DNA from 3 places in the Streptomyces sp. NPDC090798 genome. Region 2 is predicted to be linked to each of the others. Evidence: riboswitches for the same ligand, from Rfam matches in the RefSeq annotation. Region 2 holds a riboswitch; each other region holds the start of a gene.
The links. Region 2 has a riboswitch for S-adenosylmethionine ahead of ACIQTP_RS07235 (putative leader peptide). Riboswitches for the same ligand answer to the same signal wherever they lie in the genome.
Positions count from the first base shown of each region.

Region 1: it holds a riboswitch for S-adenosylmethionine, as region 2 does, so the genes downstream of both, ACIQTP_RS19250 (aminotransferase class V-fold PLP-dependent enzyme) here and ACIQTP_RS07235 (putative leader peptide) in region 2, are expected to answer to the same signal.
Region 3: it holds a riboswitch for S-adenosylmethionine, as region 2 does, so the genes downstream of both, thrC (threonine synthase) here and ACIQTP_RS07235 (putative leader peptide) in region 2, are expected to answer to the same signal.

Region 1 covers NZ_JBIVXA010000008.1:122,733-128,677, forward strand. Annotated here, with positions in the region: gene ACIQTP_RS19240 (rhomboid family intramembrane serine protease) at 1-566, shown strand, start outside; gene ACIQTP_RS19245 (Lrp/AsnC family transcriptional regulator) at 563-844, shown strand; gene ACIQTP_RS19250 (aminotransferase class V-fold PLP-dependent enzyme) at 907-2,268, opposite strand; SAM riboswitch class IV at 2,461-2,577, opposite strand; gene trpD (anthranilate phosphoribosyltransferase) at 2,889-3,953, opposite strand; gene ACIQTP_RS19260 (cytochrome bc complex cytochrome b subunit) at 4,109-5,749, opposite strand; gene ACIQTP_RS19265 (Rieske 2Fe-2S domain-containing protein) at 5,746-5,945, opposite strand, start outside.
Region 2 covers NZ_JBIVXA010000002.1:660,690-666,634, forward strand. Annotated here, with positions in the region: gene ACIQTP_RS07210 (putative leader peptide) at 48-215, opposite strand; gene ACIQTP_RS07215 (GNAT family N-acetyltransferase) at 244-981, opposite strand; gene ACIQTP_RS07220 (ABC transporter substrate-binding protein) at 1,008-2,033, opposite strand; gene ACIQTP_RS07225 (amino acid ABC transporter ATP-binding protein) at 2,130-2,954, opposite strand; gene ACIQTP_RS07230 (amino acid ABC transporter permease) at 2,951-3,916, opposite strand; SAM riboswitch class IV at 4,382-4,528, shown strand; gene ACIQTP_RS07235 (putative leader peptide) at 4,565-4,639, shown strand; gene ACIQTP_RS07240 (glutathione S-transferase C-terminal domain-containing protein) at 4,792-5,481, shown strand; gene ACIQTP_RS07245 (YceI family protein) at 5,623-5,945, opposite strand, start outside.
Region 3 covers NZ_JBIVXA010000013.1:61,300-67,244, reverse strand. Annotated here, with positions in the region: gene groL (chaperonin GroEL) at 191-1,813, opposite strand; gene ACIQTP_RS27295 (cold-shock protein) at 2,179-2,385, opposite strand; gene ACIQTP_RS27290 (MoaD/ThiS family protein) at 2,846-3,121, opposite strand; gene thrC (threonine synthase) at 3,243-4,571, opposite strand; SAM riboswitch class I at 4,589-4,736, opposite strand; gene ACIQTP_RS27280 (glucosyl-3-phosphoglycerate synthase) at 4,915-5,859, shown strand.

The DNA.
Region 1 (5,945 bases), on a different contig from region 2:
CCTACTTCCGGCGCTGGGGCGTGATCCCCGCCGAGCTCTTCGACGGGATCCCGAGCGCCTGGCTCACCCCGGCCACGGCCCTGTTCATCCATGGCAGCTGGCTCCACCTCCTGGGCAACATGCTCTTCTTCTACGTCTTCGGAGCGATGACCGAGGAACGCATGGGCCACGTCCAGTTCGCCGTCTTCTACGTGGTCTGCGGCTACCTGGCTCTGCTGGGTTACGCGATCGCCAACTCCGGCTCCGAGCAGACCCTGGTCGGCGCCTCGGGGGCGATCTCCGCGGTCCTCGGAGCGTTCCTGTACCTGTTCCCCAGGGCCCGGGTGACCAGTCTCTTCCCGTTCCTCTTCTTCCTGCCGCTGCGCTTCCCCGCCTGGGTCGTGCTGCCCTTCTGGGTGACCCTGCAATGGCTGGCGGCGGGCCGCAGCCCCTCGGGCCCAGGGGTCGCCTATCTGGCCCACCTGGTGGGCTTCTCGCTGGGGTTCGTCTACGCGTGGGTGCGGTTCGGGCGGCCGACTAGAGTGAAAACCCCAGCAGCAGCCCCCGAGGGAGAAAACCAGCCGTGATCACCGCGATCGTGCTCATCAAGACCAGCGTGGACCGGATCCCCGAGATCGCCGAGTCGATCGCCGCGCTGGACAGCGTCAGCGAGGTCTTCTCCGTCACCGGTACGTACGACTTGATCGCCATGGTCCGGGTGAAGGCCCATGACGACCTGGCGGACGTCATCCCCGGCAAGATCAGCAAGATCCCCGGCGTCGAGGCGACGGACACCCACGTCGCGTTCCGCACGTACTCACAGCACGACCTGGAGGCCGCGTTCGCCATCGGCCTCGACAGCTAGGGACAGGTGCGCGATCTCCTTCGGGGGTGTGGGGGCGGAGCCCCCACCTACCGCCCGCGCCGTCAGACCGCCGGGACGCAGCGGCCGTCCTCCGTGCGGTAGTTCCACTTCGCACCGTCGCGCACCAGTTCCTTGACCGCACGCACGAACCGCTCGACATGCTCGTCGGGCGTACCGGCCCCGAAGCTGACGCGGATCGCGTTGAGGGACTTCTCCCCGGGCGCCGCCTCGGGCGCCCCGCACTCCCCCTGTGTCTGCGGATCGCTGCCGAGCAGCGTGCGCACCAGCGGGTGGGCGCAGAAGAGACCGTCCCGCACCCCGATCCCGTACTCGGCGGACAGCGCGGCCGCGAAGTGCGAGCTGTTCCATCCCTCGACGACGAACGAGATGACGCCGACGCGCGGGGCGTCGTCGCCGAACAGCGACAGGACGCGGACCTCGGGCACCTCGGCCAGACCGGCACGGACGGCCCCGATCAGCCGCTCCTCGCGGGCGACGAGCGTGTCGAAACCGGCCTCGGTCAGCGCCTTGCAGGCGGCGGCGATGGAGTAGGCGCCGATCACGTTCGGCGAACCGGCCTCGTGCCGGGCCGCGCTCTCGTGCCACTCCACGTCCACGCCGCCGTCCGCCCGCCGCGTGACCTTGCGGCTGGCGCCGCCGCCCGCGAGGTACGGCTCGGCCTCGCGCAGCCAGTCGGCGCGGCCGGCGAGCACGCCGGAGCCGAACGGCGCGTACAGCTTGTGCCCGGAGAAGGCGACCCAGTCGACGTCGAGGTCCCGCACCGACACCGGGTGGTGCGGGGCGAGCTGGGCGGCGTCCAGGACGATCCGGGCACCGTGCGCGTGCGCGGCGGCGGCCAGCTCGCGCACCGGCCACAGTTCGCCGGTGACGTTCGAGGCGCCGGTGACGCAGACCAGGGCCGGGCCGTAGGGATCGCGGGCGGCGAGGGCCCGCTCCAGGGCCGTGACGGCCTCCTGCGGAGTGCGGGGCGCGTTGAGGTAGGTGACCCGGGCGTCCTTCCACGGCAGCAGCGAGGCGTGGTGTTCCGTCTCGAAGACGAACACCTGGCAGTCGGCCGGAAGGGTGGCGGCGAGCAGGTTGAGGGAGTCGGTGGTGGAGCGGGTGAAGACGACCTGGTCCTCGCCCCGGCAGTCGAGGAACTCCGCGACGGTCCTGCGGGCGTTCTCGAAGAGGTCGGTGGACAGCTGGGAGAGGTACCCGGCGCCGCGGTGCACGCTGCCGTAGTACGGGGCGTACGCGGCGACGTCGTCCCACACCCGCTGGAGGGCGGGGGCGCTGGCGGCGTAGTCGAGCGCGGCGTAGGTGACCTCGCCGCCGGTCACGAGCGGGACGGTGACGTCTCGGCCCAGAACGGGCAGGGGTGCACAAACTGTCTGGTCGGCGGCAGCGGTGGGGACAGACATGGCGAGCTCCTGTGAGAGGCAGGCGGAATCGCTGCGCGGGCCGGGTGCACGGGGGTACGGGTGTGCGACTGCACGGCTCGGCGCAGGGAGGAAAGGCAAAAGGGTGTGCGGAGGCGGGGCTCTACGCCCTATCGCATTCGCTTGCTCACAGAAGGCTCCCTCGAACGACCAGGACCCCTGGGATTCTCGAGGGGTCCGCGCTTGCCGTAGACCTCGCTGCCTACGGCCTGGTCTTCACCCGGGGCACCCCGCCACGGACGGAGGGTTGCCGGACAGCCGGCCGGGGCCTGATGGCTGTCGCTCATGACCTGATACGGCATCCTGCCACAAGATCTTCCGCCCGCAACCCCACTGTCCGCATACCGGGACGCCGGGCCGGGCTCCCACGTTCCTCGCCCCCGCCGCCCCTACCCGTCCCATCCCTACCTGGGGGCTCCGCCCCCAGACCCCCAAAAGATCGCGCAGTTCCCCGCGCCCCTGAAGGAGCACGGGGAACTCGGGGCGCAGCCCCGCACCAGGGGCGCGGGGAACTGCGCGAGCAAGCTCCACCGGACCGCGGACGACTAAGGCCGGGGCGGGCGGGGAGCACGCTCCATCGGCTTGCGGTCGAAGGACCCGGGCTACGACTGGCTCGCTGCCACCCAGCGTTCCAGCGTCCGCTTCGCCGCCCCCGAGTCGATCGCCTCCGCCGCCTTCGCCATGCCGGCGCGGAGCTGGTCCGCGAGTGGTGCGTCGGTCGGGGACAGGGCGACGAGGGCCGCCGCGGAGTTCAGGAGCACAGCATCCCGTACGGGCCCCGTCTCGCCGTTGAGCAGGCGACGGGCGACGTCCGCGTTGTAGGACGCGTCGGCGCCGCGCAGGGCCTCCACGGGGACGAGTTCGAGGCCGACGTCACGCGGGTCGAAGCGCTCCTCGGTGACCTTGCCGTCGCGGACGACCCAGACCCGGGACGTCGCGGTGGTGGTCAGCTCGTCCAGGCCGTCGTCACCGCGGAAGACGAGCGAGGAGTTGCCGCGCTCGGCGAACACGCCCGCCACGATCGGCGCCATGCGCAGGTCCGCGACTCCCACGGCCTGCGCCTTCACCTTCGCCGGGTTCGTCAGCGGCCCCAGCACGTTGAACGTGGTCCGGATCCCCAACTGCCCCCGCGCCGCCGCGACATGACGTAGCGCCGGATGGAACTTCACCGCGAAGCAGAAGGTGATCCCGGCCTCCTCCGCGACCTCGGCCACCCGCTTCGTCGTCAGGTCCAGATTGACGCCGAGCTTCTCCAGGACGTCCGAGGCACCGGACGCGGAGGACGCGGCCCGGTTGCCGTGCTTGACGACCTTGGCACCGGTCCCGGCCACGACGATCGACGACATCGTGGAGATGTTCACCGTCTTCGCGCCGTCACCGCCCGTACCGACGATGTCGACCGTGTCCCCCGGCACCTCGATCACATTGGCGTGCTCGTACATCGTCCGGACGAGACCGGAGATCTCCTCGACCGTCTCGCCCTTGGCCCGCAGCGCCACCGCGAACCCGGCGATCTGCGCGTCCGTCGCCTCGCCGCTCATGATCCGGTCCATCGCCCAGGCCGTGTCGTCCGCGCTCTGGTCGCGGCCCTCGAGCAGGCCGTTCAGCACCACGGGCCAGGAACGGCCCGCCGCGGTGTTGCCTCCAGCGGGGTTCACAGCGCTCATAAGCCGCTCCTGGGTCCGTCGTCCCGGCAAAGGGACTCCTTGTGTGGATGGGAACACCCTATCCAGGCCCGGAGACGGCAAAGAGCCCCCGTCCGGGCAATGGACGGAGGCTCTCGCCGTGGCGATCAGTAAAGACCGGTCAACCGGTCGGAAGATCAGTGGTGGCCGTGGCCGCTCGTGATCTCCTTGTACTCCTCGACCGTGGGCTTGGGGATCTGGCTGTCCTCCCCGTAGAAGCCCTCGCTCAGCTTGGAGCGCAGCCGCTCCGAGCCCTTCACCTTGCGCTCGACACCGTTCTCGTCGACCGTCGAGCCGATCTCGGCGGGCTGGTACTGCTCGTGCGCGGTGAGCGTGTGCAGGGCGTCCTGGCTGAGCGGCTCGTGCACCTCGATGAACTCACCGTGCGGCAGGCGCTTGATGATGCCCGACTCGCGGCCGTGCAGCACCTTGTCCCTGTCGCGGCGCTGGAGGCCGAGGCAGACCCGCTTGGTGATGACGAACACGATGACCGGCACGACGAAGAAACCGATGCGCACGAACCAGGTGATCGAGTTGATCGACAGGTGGAAGTGCGTGGCCCAGATGTCGTTGCCACCACCGACGAGCAGGACGAAGTACCAGCTGATCCAGGCGGCACCGAACGCGGTCCGGGTCGGGACGTTGCGCGGGCGGTCCAGGATGTGGTGCTCACGCTTGTCGCCGGTGACCCAGGACTCGATGAACGGGTAGACCGCGATCGCGACCAGGACCAGCGGGAAGATCACCAGCGGGATGAACACGCCCAGCACGAGCGTGTGACCCCAGAGGTTGATCTCCCAGCCCGGCATGACACGGATCAGACCCTCGGAGAAGCCCATGTACCAGTCGGGCTGGGCGCCCGTGGACACCATGTCCGGACGGTAGGGGCCCATGGACCAGATCGGGTTGATCGAGGCGATCGCCGCGATGGCCGCGATGACACCGAAGACCAGGAAGAAGAAGCCTCCGGCCTTGGCCATGTAGACCGGCAGCAGCGGCATGCCGACGACGTTGTTGTTCGTCTTTCCGGGGCCCGCGAACTGCGTGTGCTTGTGGTAGAAGACCAGGATCAGGTGGCCGACCACCAGGCCGAGCATGATGCCCGGCAGCAGCAGGATGTGGACCGAGTAGAACCGCGCGACGAAGTCGCCGCCCGGGAACTGGCCACCGAAGAGGAAGAACGCCAGGTACGTGCCGACGACCGGCACGGACAGGACCGCGCCCTCCATGAAGCGCACACCGGTGCCGGAGAGCAGGTCGTCCGGGAGCGAGTAACCGGTGAAGCCGGTGAACATGCCCAGGACGAACAGCAGGAAGCCGAAGAGCCAGTTGACCTCACGCGGCTTGCGGAACGCACCCGTGAAGAACACGCGCATCATGTGCACGAACATGCCGGCGAGGAAGATCAGCGCCGCCCAGTGGTGGATCTGCCGGACCAGCAGACCACCGCGCACCTCGAAGGAGATGTGCATGGTCGAGTTGAACGCCTCGGACATCAGCTGTCCCTGCAGGGGGACGTAGCTGCCGTGGTACGTGACCTCGTTCATCGACGGGTGGAAGAACAGCGTCAGGTACACACCCGTGAGGATGATGATGATGAAGCTGTAGAGGCAGATCTCACCCAGCATGAACGACCAGTGGTCGGGGAAGATCTTGCGCATGTTGGACTTGGCCAGGGAGTAGATCCCGAGCCGTCCGTCGGCCCAGTCGGCGACTTTCTCGCCGGCCGGGGCCTTCTCGCGCGAGGGGCGCGAGTCGGAAGTGGTGGTAGTGCTCATCCGCGCTCCCAGAAGGCAGGACCGACGGGCTCTTCGAAGTCGCCGAGCGCTTCGAGGTAGCCCTGTTCGTTCACGCCGATGCGCAGCTGCGGCAGGGCGTGACCGGCCGGGCCGAAGATCACTCGGGCACCGTCGGAGAGGTCGAAGGTGGACTGGTGGCAGGGGCAGAGCACGTGGTGCGTCTGCTGCTCGTACA
Region 2 (5,945 bases):
CGAGAGCGCGGCCCTCGGTACGGAGGGCGCGGCGGCGGGGTGACAGGTCAGGGACGACAGAGCGCGCCGGCTACGCGCTGGAGATCGATGTGCGGCCGGGAGTGCAGGTGCACACGGCGGCGCGGGGCGAGCACCATGACGCGGAGAGCGGACCCGACTCGCACGTCCCTCACCTCCGCTTCGGTGTCCCGGCGGGCCCGTGGACGCGCCGACATCCTGAATCTCTTCAACACAACGGCCCGCCTACGCCGTCTGTTCCTGCTGGGCGCCCGGAGTTCGGACGAGGAGGAAATCCGAGCGGCGGCGCAGGGTGAAGCCGATCGACTCGTAGAGCCGGATCGCGCCGGTGTTGGTCGCGGAGGCATGCAGGAAGGGTGTGTCTCCGCGCTCTCTGATGCCGGCCGCGATCGCGCGGACCAGTCGCGTGGCCAGGCCCTTGCCGCGGTGGTCCGGGGCGGTGCAGACCGCGCTGACCTCGGTCCAGCCGGGCGGTCGCAGCCGTTCGCCGGCCAGGGCGATGAGCCGGCCGCGGTGCCGGACGCCGAGGTAGGTGCCGAGTTCGACCGTGCGGGGCAGGAAGGGCCCCGGCTCGGTCAGGGCGATCAGGTCCAGGATCTCGGGGACGTCGTCCGGCCCGAGCCGCACCGCTTCGGGGGCGGGCTCGGCGCGCAATGCGGTGTCGACCAGTTGTACGCCCTGGCCGTGCTGCACCGTTTCCCAGCCCTCGGGCGCCGACTTCGCCCCGGTCACGGGGGTGACGGTGCCGGGGCCGACGAGCGCGGCGAGGTCGTCCCAGGCGCGCGGGTCGGCCGGGTCGGCGAGGGCGGTGAACGGGGAGACGTCCAGGGGGTAGCGGGCGGCACGTCCGACGCGCTCGGCGAAGGGGGCGTGCGGGCCGGTCAGCGCGGCCCAGGCGGCGTTGTCCAGGATGTGGGGTGCCGGCGGGCTCTGCGGCGGGCTCGGTCGGGCGACGGTGGACATGGTGGTGTCGGACCTCCAGGAAGCGGTCAGGAGTTGCTGAGCGGCAGGCCGGGCGGGTTGATCTGCGAGGTGCTGACGGCCTCGTTGGAGAGGTTCCAGGCAGCGAGCCACTTGGCGTACTGACCGTCCTTGATCAGGTGGTTGATCGCGTCCGCGACCGGCTTGGCCAGCCCGCTGTCCTTCTTCGCGGTGGCCGCGATCAGCCCCTGGAGGGTCGCGCCCGCGCCGGAGAACTTGCCCGCGTTGCGGGTCGGGTTGGGCGTCTTCGCCGTCTGGGTGATGTGGTACGAGATACCGGGGTTGGGCCCGAAGTAGGCGTCGATCTTCCCGCTGGACAGCGCCAGGTAGACGCTGTTGTTGTCCTGGAAGTACTTGACGGTGAGCTTCTTGCCCTCCTTCGCGAGCTTCGCCTTCCACTCCAGCAGGATCTTCTCCTGGTTGGTTCCGGCGCCCACGGAGACGGTCTTGCCGGCCAGGTTCTCGTAGTCGCCCGCGAAGTTCCAGGTGCTCTTCTTCGGCACCTCGAAGGCGAGGTTGTCCTGCCGGTAGGAGGCGAACTCGTACTTCTTCTTGCGCTCCTCGGTGTCGGTGACGTTCGAGAAGGCGACGTCGACCTTGCCGCTGTCGATGCCGACGAACAGGTTCTCCCAGGTCGAGTTCTTCACCTCCGCCTTCAGTCCGAGGACCGCGGCGACCAGCCGGCCGAGGTCGGGTTCGGCACCGGTGAGGGTCTTCTGGTCCTGTCCGACGTACGCCAGCGGCGGGAACCCGGCGGGCAGCGCGCCGACGCCGACGACCAGCTTGCCGCTCTTGGCGACCGACTTGGGCAGCTCGGCGCTGATGGACTTGACCTCGGACACCTTGAGGTCGGTCTGCCGCGCGGCGCCGTTGGAGAGCGCGCCCACGGTGACGGTGCCGGCGGCCGCGCTGCCGGAGGTGGTGGCCGCGTCGCTCTCGCCCCCGCAGGCGGCGAGAGCGGCGGCGAGGGCGGCGACGGCGGTGGAGGCGGTGAGGCCACGGAGGAGTCTGCTGCGGAGGGCGAGGGTGCGCATGGCTGTCCTTGTCCGATGTTCGTGAGTGAGGGTGTGGTGCGTGAGGGTGTAGTGGGGGAAGGTGCGGTGAGGGAAGGTCCGGTGAGGGAAGGGGGTTCAGAGGACCTTGCTCAGGAAGTCCCTGGTCCGCTCATGTACCGGGTGGTCCAACACCTCGGTGGGTGAGCCCTGTTCGACGACGCGGCCCTCGTCGAGGAAGACGATCCGGTCGGCCACCTCGCGGGCGAAGCCGATCTCGTGGGTCACGATGAGAAGCGTGGTGCCGCTGGTGGCCAGGTCCTTGATGACGGCGAGCACCTCGCCGACCAGCTCGGGGTCGAGGGCGGAGGTCGGCTCGTCGAAGAGGATGACTCCGGGCCGCAGCGCGAGGGCGCGGGCGATGGCGACCCGCTGCTGCTGACCGCCCGACAACTGCCGTGGATAGGCGTCGGCCTTGTCGGCCAGACCCACGCGGTCGAGGAGGGTGCGCGCGAGTTCCCGGGCCTCGGGCCGCTTCAGCCGTCGGGTCGCCACCGGCGCGGCCGCCACGTTGTCCAGCACCGTCAGATGCGGGAACAGGTTGAAGTTCTGGAAGACGAACCCGATCCGGCCGCGCTGGGCCAGGATCGCCCGCTCGGTCAGCTCCTTGAGCCTCCCCCTGCCTTCGGCCGGGGGGACCCCCGTCTCGCTGCGCTCGCCATGTCGGCGTACGCCTATGAGCTCGCCGTTCAGGCTGACATGGCCGATCTCGGGCTTCTCCAGGTGGTTGATCACCCTGAGGAGGGTGGACTTGCCCGAGCCGGACGGGCCGAGGATCACGGTGACCTCACCGGGCCGCACCGTCAGCTCCACTCCGTTCAGCACACGGTGGGCGCCGTACCATTTGTGCACATCGCGCACCTCGACGGCGGCCGGTCGGATCGCGAGTGTCTCGCCGGTCATATCGCCGCCTCCTTGCGGACCCGGGCCCGCAGGTCACGCAGACCACTCCGGACCTTCTGCAACGGGGTCGGCGGGAGGGAGCGCAGCGCGCCCCGCGAGTAGTACCGCTCGACGTAGAACTGGACGACGGACACGACACTCGTGAGGATCAGGTACCAGACGGTGGCGACGAGCAGCAGCGGCACGATGTCGCCGGGGTAGGTGGAGCCCATGCTCTGCACCGAGCCGAAGAGGTCGAGCAGCGAGACGTAGAAGACCAGCGAGGTGCCCTTGATCAGGCCGATCAGCTGGTTGACGTAGTTCGGGGTGATGGAGCGCAGCGCCTGCGGGAACACGATCTTCCTGAACTGGTAGCCCTTGGGCAGACCGAGGGCGGAGGCCGCCTCGTGCTGGCCCTGGTCGACGGAGAGGATGCCGCCGCGGACCACTTCCGCCGCGTACGCCGCCTCGTTGAGGCTCAGTCCGACGACCGCGACGACCATGTCGGTGGCGAGCCGCGACTCGTCGAAGGTGAGGAAGGCGGGCCCGAAGGGGACACCAAGGCTCAGCGTCTTGTAGAGCGCGCTGAAGTTGTAGAGGAAGAGCAGGACGACGATGAGCGGCACCGAGCGGAACAGCCAGATGTAGACCCAGCTCACCGCGCGCAGCACGGGGCTCCTGGAGAGCCGGGCCAGCGCGAGCAGGATGCCCCCGAGCAGGCCCAACACGGCACTGTAGAGCGTCACTTCGAGGGTGATGAGCAGGCCGTCGAGAATCGTGGGACGCAGAAACCAGTACTGGAACCGGTCCCACTGGAAGAAGGGGTTGGTCGCCAGCCCGTGGACGATCTGGGCGACCACGACGAGCACGACCGCCGAGGCGATCCAGCGGCCGGGGTGGCGCAGGGGCAGCACGCGCTGTGCCGCGGCCGGGCGGGGCTCCGTCGTGCTCAACGGCACGGCGGAGCCCAGGGATTCACTCATGGAGGGCTCCAACGAATGCGGACACACCGCCGCGGCCCGTACGACGGCGGTGCGCGCGGGGACAGACGGATGTCAGGGGGTACGGAGGGGGAGGCTCACCGACAGCACGCCGACAGGGCGGCGGGTGAGGGAGGTCGAGCCGTGCGGACGTTCAATGCCGCGGAAGGCGGAAGCGGTCAGCCCTGACAGAGACGGCGGGCGCCGCGGGAGGGACAACACAGTGCGGTGGCGGGGCAGCCGTGGCGCCGCGAAGCGGTCGTCCCGTCAGCTGCGTACATCGCGTTCACCGTCACCATTCCGCCCCGCTGGGCCTCGAAGGGACCGGAATCGATCCGGTCCGATGCGGCGTAAGTTAGGCATGGCCCCAAACGAATGTCAACGCGCACCGGCCGGAATGACCACGTGGTGAGACCGCGCATATGCCTTCTTGACGGCTCCGCGGACCGCACCGAGACTGACAGGGACGGTCACGATTGTCAGCGCCCGTCGTGCGGGTTCCTCCCGTTCGACGCGGTTATCGGCCCCGGCCCGCTGACAGGCAACCCTTCCACCGCGACGGGGTGCCCCGGGTGACGACCGGGTTCCGCCGGTGCGGCGGGGCAAGCGTGGTCTCGCCTCTCGCGAGCCCCGGACACGGGAGCGATGGGAATGGCCAGGAGGAGCACGAACGGTCTGACCAGGCGCCTGCACATCGATCTGCAGCGGGTCTCCAGCGCGTACTAGTCCATGCGGTTCGTCCAGCGCGTACTGGTCCATGCGGTCCGTCCGGCCAGGCGCGTCCCGCGATCCGGACAGGTCCGTACGTCAGCGCAGTCACTCCGTTCCGCCACCGCCGCCCAACGGGCCGCGGGGGCTTCGACGTTCCCTGGAGAGTCATGCCCAAGACAGTCTCGCTCGCCGCCCCTCGCCCGCACCGCATCCGCAGCCGCATCGGCGTCGGCCTGGCCGGCGGTTTCTACCCGGCGCCGCACCGCTATCAGCTGTACCTCTCCGCGGGCTGTCCGCGTTCGCTGCGCATCTCGGTCACCCTGGAGCTGCTCGGTCTCCACGACTCGGTCGCCACCACGCTGCTGACGCTTCCCGCCGAGACACCTGGCGCGTTCGCCGCACTGCGCGGCGCGTACGAGGCCACCTGGCATCACTACGACGGTCCGCTCACCGCGCCCGCGCTGTGCGACCGTTGGAGCGGACGGATCGTGAGCAACCACACGCCCGACATCCTGCGCGACCTCGCCGGACTGCCGGCCTGTCAGGGCGACGCCCGCCTCCCCCGGCTCAACCCACCGGCCCTCACCGCGGACATCGACGCCTTGCGCGAACTCCTCGACCGCGACGTCACCCCCACCGCGCCGCCGCTTGCGCGCACGACGGCACTCCAGTCGCTGGACCGGCAACTCGCCTCGCACCCCTATGCGTTGGGCGACGAGCTGACGGCCGCGGACGTCGACCTCTGGGTGGCCCTGACCCAACTCGGCCCGACGGAATCCCTCGGCCCGTACGGTCGCCTCCAGGACTACGTACGTCGGCTCGACGCCCACCCGGCCTTCCACGGCAAGGTCCGCTGAGCGCGTACGCCAAAGTCGCCGGGGCCGACAGGGCCGCAGGCCCCGGGCCCCGGGCCCCGGCGCCGCGTCGGCTCAGGCCCTGACGCGGGTGAAGATCAGGCCTTGGCGCGCGTGAAGATCAGGCCTTGGCGCGCGTGAAGATCAGGCCTTGGCGCGCGTGAAGACGAGCGTGCCGGTGACGGTGGTCAGGCCGCGGATCATGCCCATCTGGTTCCAGCCCAGGTCGAACTGGTCGCGGTCCACGGTGAACTCCGTGGTGAGCGTGACGGTGTCGGCGCTCGCCCCGGTCACCCGGCCGGTGACGGGCTGCGGCCGGCTGATGCCGCGCACGGTCAGCTGCCCGTTGATCTCCACGGTGTCGTCCTGACCGAGGACGGCGTCGCGGACGGCGAAGGTGATCGTGGGGTGGCGGTCGGCGTCGAAGAGGTCGGCGGAGCGCAGGTGCTTGTCCCGCTTGGCGTTCT
Region 3 (5,945 bases), on a different contig from region 2:
GTGTGGGGGCTCCTCGGGTACCGGATGGTATGTGCGTATGCATCGATCATGCTTCAACGACAACTCCCCGGCCGGTCATGTCATTCCGGCCGCCCGGCACCTCGCTCTGTGACCCCGGACACGCCCGAGGGCGGTACCCCCTGTTTCCAGGGAGTACCGCCCTCGGCAGGAAACCCGATCCTCGGAAGGATCAGAAGTCCATGTCACCGCCCGGCATGCCGCCCGGAGCGGCCGCGGCGGCCTTCTCCGGCTTGTCGGCGATGACGGCCTCGGTGGTCAGGAACAGCGCGGCGATGGAGGCGGCGTTCTGCAGAGCAGAGCGGGTCACCTTCGCCGGGTCGATGATGCCTTCGGCGATCATGTCGACGTACTCACCGGTCGCGGCGTTCAGGCCGTGGCCGACGGGCAGGTTGCGCACCTTCTCGACGATGACGCCACCCTCGAGACCGCCGTTGACGGCGATCTGCTTGAGCGGGGCCTCCAGGGCGAGCCGCACGGCGTTGGCGCCGGTCGCCTCGTCACCCGTCAGCTCCAGCTTCTCGAAGACCGAGGAGGCCTGGATGAGGGCCACGCCACCACCGGCGACGATGCCCTCCTCGACGGCCGCCTTCGCGTTGCGAACGGCGTCCTCGATGCGGTGCTTGCGCTCCTTGAGCTCGACCTCGGTGGCGGCACCGGCCTTGATGACGGCCACGCCGCCGGCCAGCTTCGCCAGGCGCTCCTGGAGCTTCTCGCGGTCGTAGTCCGAGTCGGAGTTCTCGATCTCGGCACGGATCTGGTTGACCCGGCCCTGGACCTGGTCGGCGGAGCCGGCGCCGTCCACGATCGTGGTCTCGTCCTTGGTGATGACGACCTTGCGGGCACGGCCCAGCAGGTCCAGACCCGCGTTCTCCAGCTTGAGGCCGACCTCCTCGGAGATGACCTCGCCGCCCGTGAGGATGGCGATGTCGCCGAGCATGGCCTTGCGGCGGTCACCGAAGCCCGGAGCCTTGACGGCGACGGACTTGAAGGTGCCACGGATCTTGTTGACGACCAGGGTCGACAGGGCCTCGCCCTCGACGTCCTCGGCGATGATCAGCAGCGGCTTGCCGGACTGCATGACCTTCTCGAGAAGCGGCAGCAGGTCCTTGACGTTGCTGATCTTCGAGTTGGCGATCAGGATGTACGGGTCGTCGAGGACGGCCTCCATACGCTCCATGTCGGTGGCGAAGTACGCCGAGATGTAGCCCTTGTCGAAGCGCATACCCTCGGTGAGCTCGAGCTCCAGACCGAAGGTCTGGGACTCCTCGACGGTGATGACGCCTTCCTTGCCGACCTTGTCCATCGCCTCGGCGATGAGCTCGCCGATCTGGGTGTCGGCGGCGGAGATGGAGGCCGTGGAAGCGATCTGCTCCTTGGTCTCGACATCCTTGGCCTGCTCGAGCAGGGCACCGGAGACGGCCTCGACGGCCTTCTCGATACCGCGCTTGAGAGCCATCGGGTTGGCGCCGGCGGCTACGTTGCGCAGGCCCTCGCGGACGAGCGCCTGGGCGAGGACGGTCGCGGTGGTCGTACCGTCACCGGCGACGTCGTCCGTCTTCTTGGCGACTTCCTTGACCAGCTCGGCGCCGATCTTCTCGTACGGGTCCTCGAGCTCGATCTCCTTGGCGATGGAAACACCATCGTTGGTGATCGTGGGGGCGCCCCACTTCTTCTCGAGGACGACGTTGCGGCCCTTGGGGCCAAGGGTGACCTTGACGGCGTCGGCGAGCTGGTTCATCCCGCGCTCGAGACCGCGCCGTGCCTCCTCGTCGAACGCGATGATCTTGGCCATGTGAAGTGGTCCTCCCGGACTGGGGTGGATTGCTCCGGACCGCGCTGGCGCCCGCGACGGACGGCCTGCCTGCCCCGTGGTTCCTTGCACCACCTGGCCTGCGGGCCTCACCGACCCGGTCCTTCGTTATCACTCTCACCTTCAGAGTGCTAACGCCAATGATTAGCACTCGCCCCTGCCGAGTGCAAGCGCCTCACCTTGATCCGCAGGTGAGAAGGGGCGCGCAACCCGCGCGTCGCGCCGGGGCGCGAGCGGGCCCGCGCCGACGGTCCGGACAGCCGCGCCGCCGGACGGACAGACCGAAGGGCTCGCACCCCATGGGATACGAGCCCTTCGTCACGTCGAACAGTCAGTCGGCGCGTGCTTCAGCTGGTCGCGAGTCGGACCATGTCCGCCTGCGGCCCTTTCTGGCCCTGCGAGATCTCGAAATCGACCCGCTGACCCTCTTCCAGGGTGCGGTAGCCGTCCATCTGAATCGCGCTGTAGTGGACGAATACATCCGCACCACCGTCGACCGCGATGAAGCCGTACCCCTTCTCCGCGTTGAACCACTTGACGGTGCCCTGAGCCATGCCTAACTCCCCTATTACTGGCCCTTGCACAGGACCGCACTTCGCGGACCCGGGTCAGACCTCACCCCCCAACGGTTGGGGGTGTGCGCCGGAACGCGTCGACCGCGGCTGAATGTATCTGTCCAACTGCCGTCTGCAACAGGTCAATCGGACGAGAATTCCGGGCACGACTGATCGGGAATATGGGGAGAATTTGCGAATATTCAGGGCAAGTCGGGCCCCATAAAAGCCATATAAGGCTCAAAAACGCGGGACACTTTGGCTACTTCTTGCCGGACTTCGGGCGCGAACTCATATGCGCCCGGCATGCGAAGTGGAGCGGGTTCCCCAACTGTACCGCGCTCAACCATGCAGAATTGCCCCCTCCGCTTCTCTCACGGAGGGGGCAATTCGATGAACTCTCGGTAATTGGCATTACCAAGGGTAACAATCTCACCCTGGGTAACGGCCCGCGAGGCGGTCAGCCACCGGCGACGGCGGGGATGATCGAGACGCCCGCGCCGTCCGGCGTCGCCGTCTCCAGGCCCTGCTCGAAACGGACGTCGTCGTCGTTCACGTAGACGTTGACGAACCGGCGCAGCTTGCCCTGGTCGTCCAGGACGCGCGCGGCGATACCCGTGTGGTTCTTCTCCAGGTCCGCGATGACCTCACCGAGGGTCCCACCCTCGGCCGTCACCTCGGCCTGACCACCGGTGTAGGTGCGCAGGATGGTGGGGATGCGGACGTTGACGCTCATGCGGTGACCTCCCGGTCGGATTTTGGCGTACGGATGGGGAGCGCCCCGTCAGGGGCGCGGGGAACTGCGCGACCAGCCCCCACCAGCCCGCAGCCGAAAGACAGCCCTTCCAACGAAGCGCTTACGCAAGCCCAGCTTCCCGGAAGGAGTCCAGGCTCGGACGAATGGTCGCCGTCAGACCCGTACCGGCCACCGCGTCCAGCGTCTTCAGACCATCACCGGTGTTCAGGACCACGGTCGTCAGACTCGGGTCGAGCAGCCCGTTCTCGATCAGCTTCTTGGTGACACCCACGGTCACCCCGCCCGCCGTCTCCGCGAAGATCCCCTCGGTACGCGCGAGCAACTTGATCGCGTCGACGACCTGCTCGTCGTTCACGTCCTCCACGGCCCCACCCGTGCGCCGCGCGATGTCCAGCACGTACGGCCCGTCGGCCGGGTTGCCGATGGCGAGCGACTTGGCGATGGTGTTCGGCTTCTGGGGCCGTACGACGTCGTGGCCCGCCTTGTAGGCGACGGACACCGGCGAGCAGCCCTCGGCCTGGGCGCCGAAGATCTTGTACGGCTTGTCCTCGACCAGTCCGAGCTTGATCAGCTCCTGAAGACCCTTGTCGATCTTCGTGAGCTGGGAGCCGGAGGCGATGGGGATCACCAGCTGGTCGGGGAGCTTCCACCCCAGCTGCTCGCAGATCTCGTACGCGAGGGTCTTGGAGCCCTCCGCGTAGTACGGCCGCAGGTTGACGTTGACGAAGCCCCAGCCCTCGCCGGCCGGGTCGCCGATCAGCTCGGAGCAGAAGCGGTTCACGTCGTCGTAGTTGCCCTCGATGCCGACGAGCTCGCCGCCGTAGATCGCGGCCATGACGACCTTGCCCTGCTCCAGGTCGTGCGGGATGAACACGCAGGAGCGGAAGCCGGCGCGGGCGGCGGCGGCACCCACGGCGCCGGCGAGGTTGCCGGTGGAGGAGCAGGAGAGGGTGGTGAAGTCGAACGCGCGGGCGGCCTCGATGGCCTGGGCGACGACGCGGTCCTTGAAGGAGTGCGTCGGGTTGCCGGAGTCGTCCTTGACGAAGAGCTTGCCGGCCTCGACGCCCAGCTCGCGGGCGAGGTTGTCGGCCTTGACGAGCTTGGTCCAGCCGGGGTTGATGTTCGGCTTGTCGGCGACGTCGGCCGGGACGGGCAGCAGCGGCGCGTAGCGCCAGATGTTCGCGGGGCCCGCTTCGATGCGCGCCCGGAGCTCTTCGGTTTCGTAGGCCGAGAAGTCGTACGCGATCTCCAGCGGGCCGAAACACTCCTCGCAGGCGAAGACCGGGCCGAGCGGCACGCGGTGCCCGCACTCGCGGCAGGAAAGCGCGGCGGCGGGTCCGAGATCCACACCGACTACGGTGGTGGTGTCGCCCGCGACAGGGTTCGTGGTGCTTGCAACGGTCGAACTTGCAACAGTCTGCGCAGCCATGGAGGCGAGGCCCTTTCTCCTCATCTTCCTCACGACGCACTTCGCCGTGAGACGGATTTGGCACCTTCCCTAGCCGGGAGCCTCGCCACATCAATGTGACAGGAACCAGCTGGAGGGTTGCCGGGGCTTCATCGGGCCGTATCCCTCTGCCCCTCTGGATGAGCGGTATTCGGTTGTGTCGTGCGGTGGTGCGGTGGTCCGCAAATGATCTACGACATGCGATGGTCATCCGCGTTGTTCAAGACTGTAACCGAAGGCCAGGACAGTTGAGATAGTCGTCCGAACCGCGAGATGGATCACACCGTGAGACACCGGGTGATCAGACAGTGAGGAGCCGCAGACTGTGCTGAAGGAAACTGAGCGCTGGCTGAGCAATCGCTCCTGGTCCGTGACCGATCGCCCGCTCCACCAACTCATGTCCGCCAAACGGGCCACGGGCTCCTCGGTGAGCGTCGTCCTGCCGGCGCTGAACGAGGAGGAGACGGTCGGCGAGATCGTCGCCATCATCCGCCACGACCTGATGCAGCAGGTGCCCCTCGTCGACGAGATCGTCGTCATCGACTCGGGCTCGACCGACCGCACCTCGGAGGTGGCCGCCGCGGCGGGCGCGCGCGTGGTGCACCGGGACGAGATCCTGCCGCGCATCCCGACCGTGCCCGGCAAGGGCGAGGTGCTGTGGCGTTCCCTCCTCGTGACGAGCGGGGACATCATCTGTTTCATCGACGCGGACCTGAAGGAGTTCTCCTCGGACTTCGTCGCCGGGATCGTGGGACCGCTGCTCACCGAGCCCGGTGTGGACCTCGTCAAGGCGATGTACGACCGTCCGCTCGGCGGTGCGGCGGGCCAGGGCGGCCGGGTCACCGAACTCATGGCCCGCCCCCTCCTCAACATGCACTGGCCGCAGCTGGCCGGCTTCGTGCAGCCGCTCGGCGGGGAGTACGCGGCCCGCCGCTCGCTGCTCGAACAGCTCCCCTTCCCCGTCGGGTACGGGATCGAGCTGGGCATGCTGGTCGACGCCCTGCACCTGGTGGGCCTGGACGCGCTCGCCCAGGTCGACGTGGGCGTGCGCAAGCACCGCCACCAGGACGGGCAGGCACTGGGCCGGATGTCCGCCGCGATCTACCGCACGGCCCAGCTCCGGCTGGCCCGCGGCCACCTGATCCGCCCGGCCCTCACCCAGTTCGAACGGGGCGGGGACGGTTTCGAGCCGCGCACGTACTCGGTGGACACGGAGGAACGTCCCCCGATGGTCGAAATCGCCGAGTACCAGAAACGAAGGGCGGCGTAGCAGCGCCCCCGCAAGGGGCGCGGGGAACTGCGCGCTCAGCCCCCACCGGCCGGAAGATCACATACGACCCCTCATATGGCCAACGG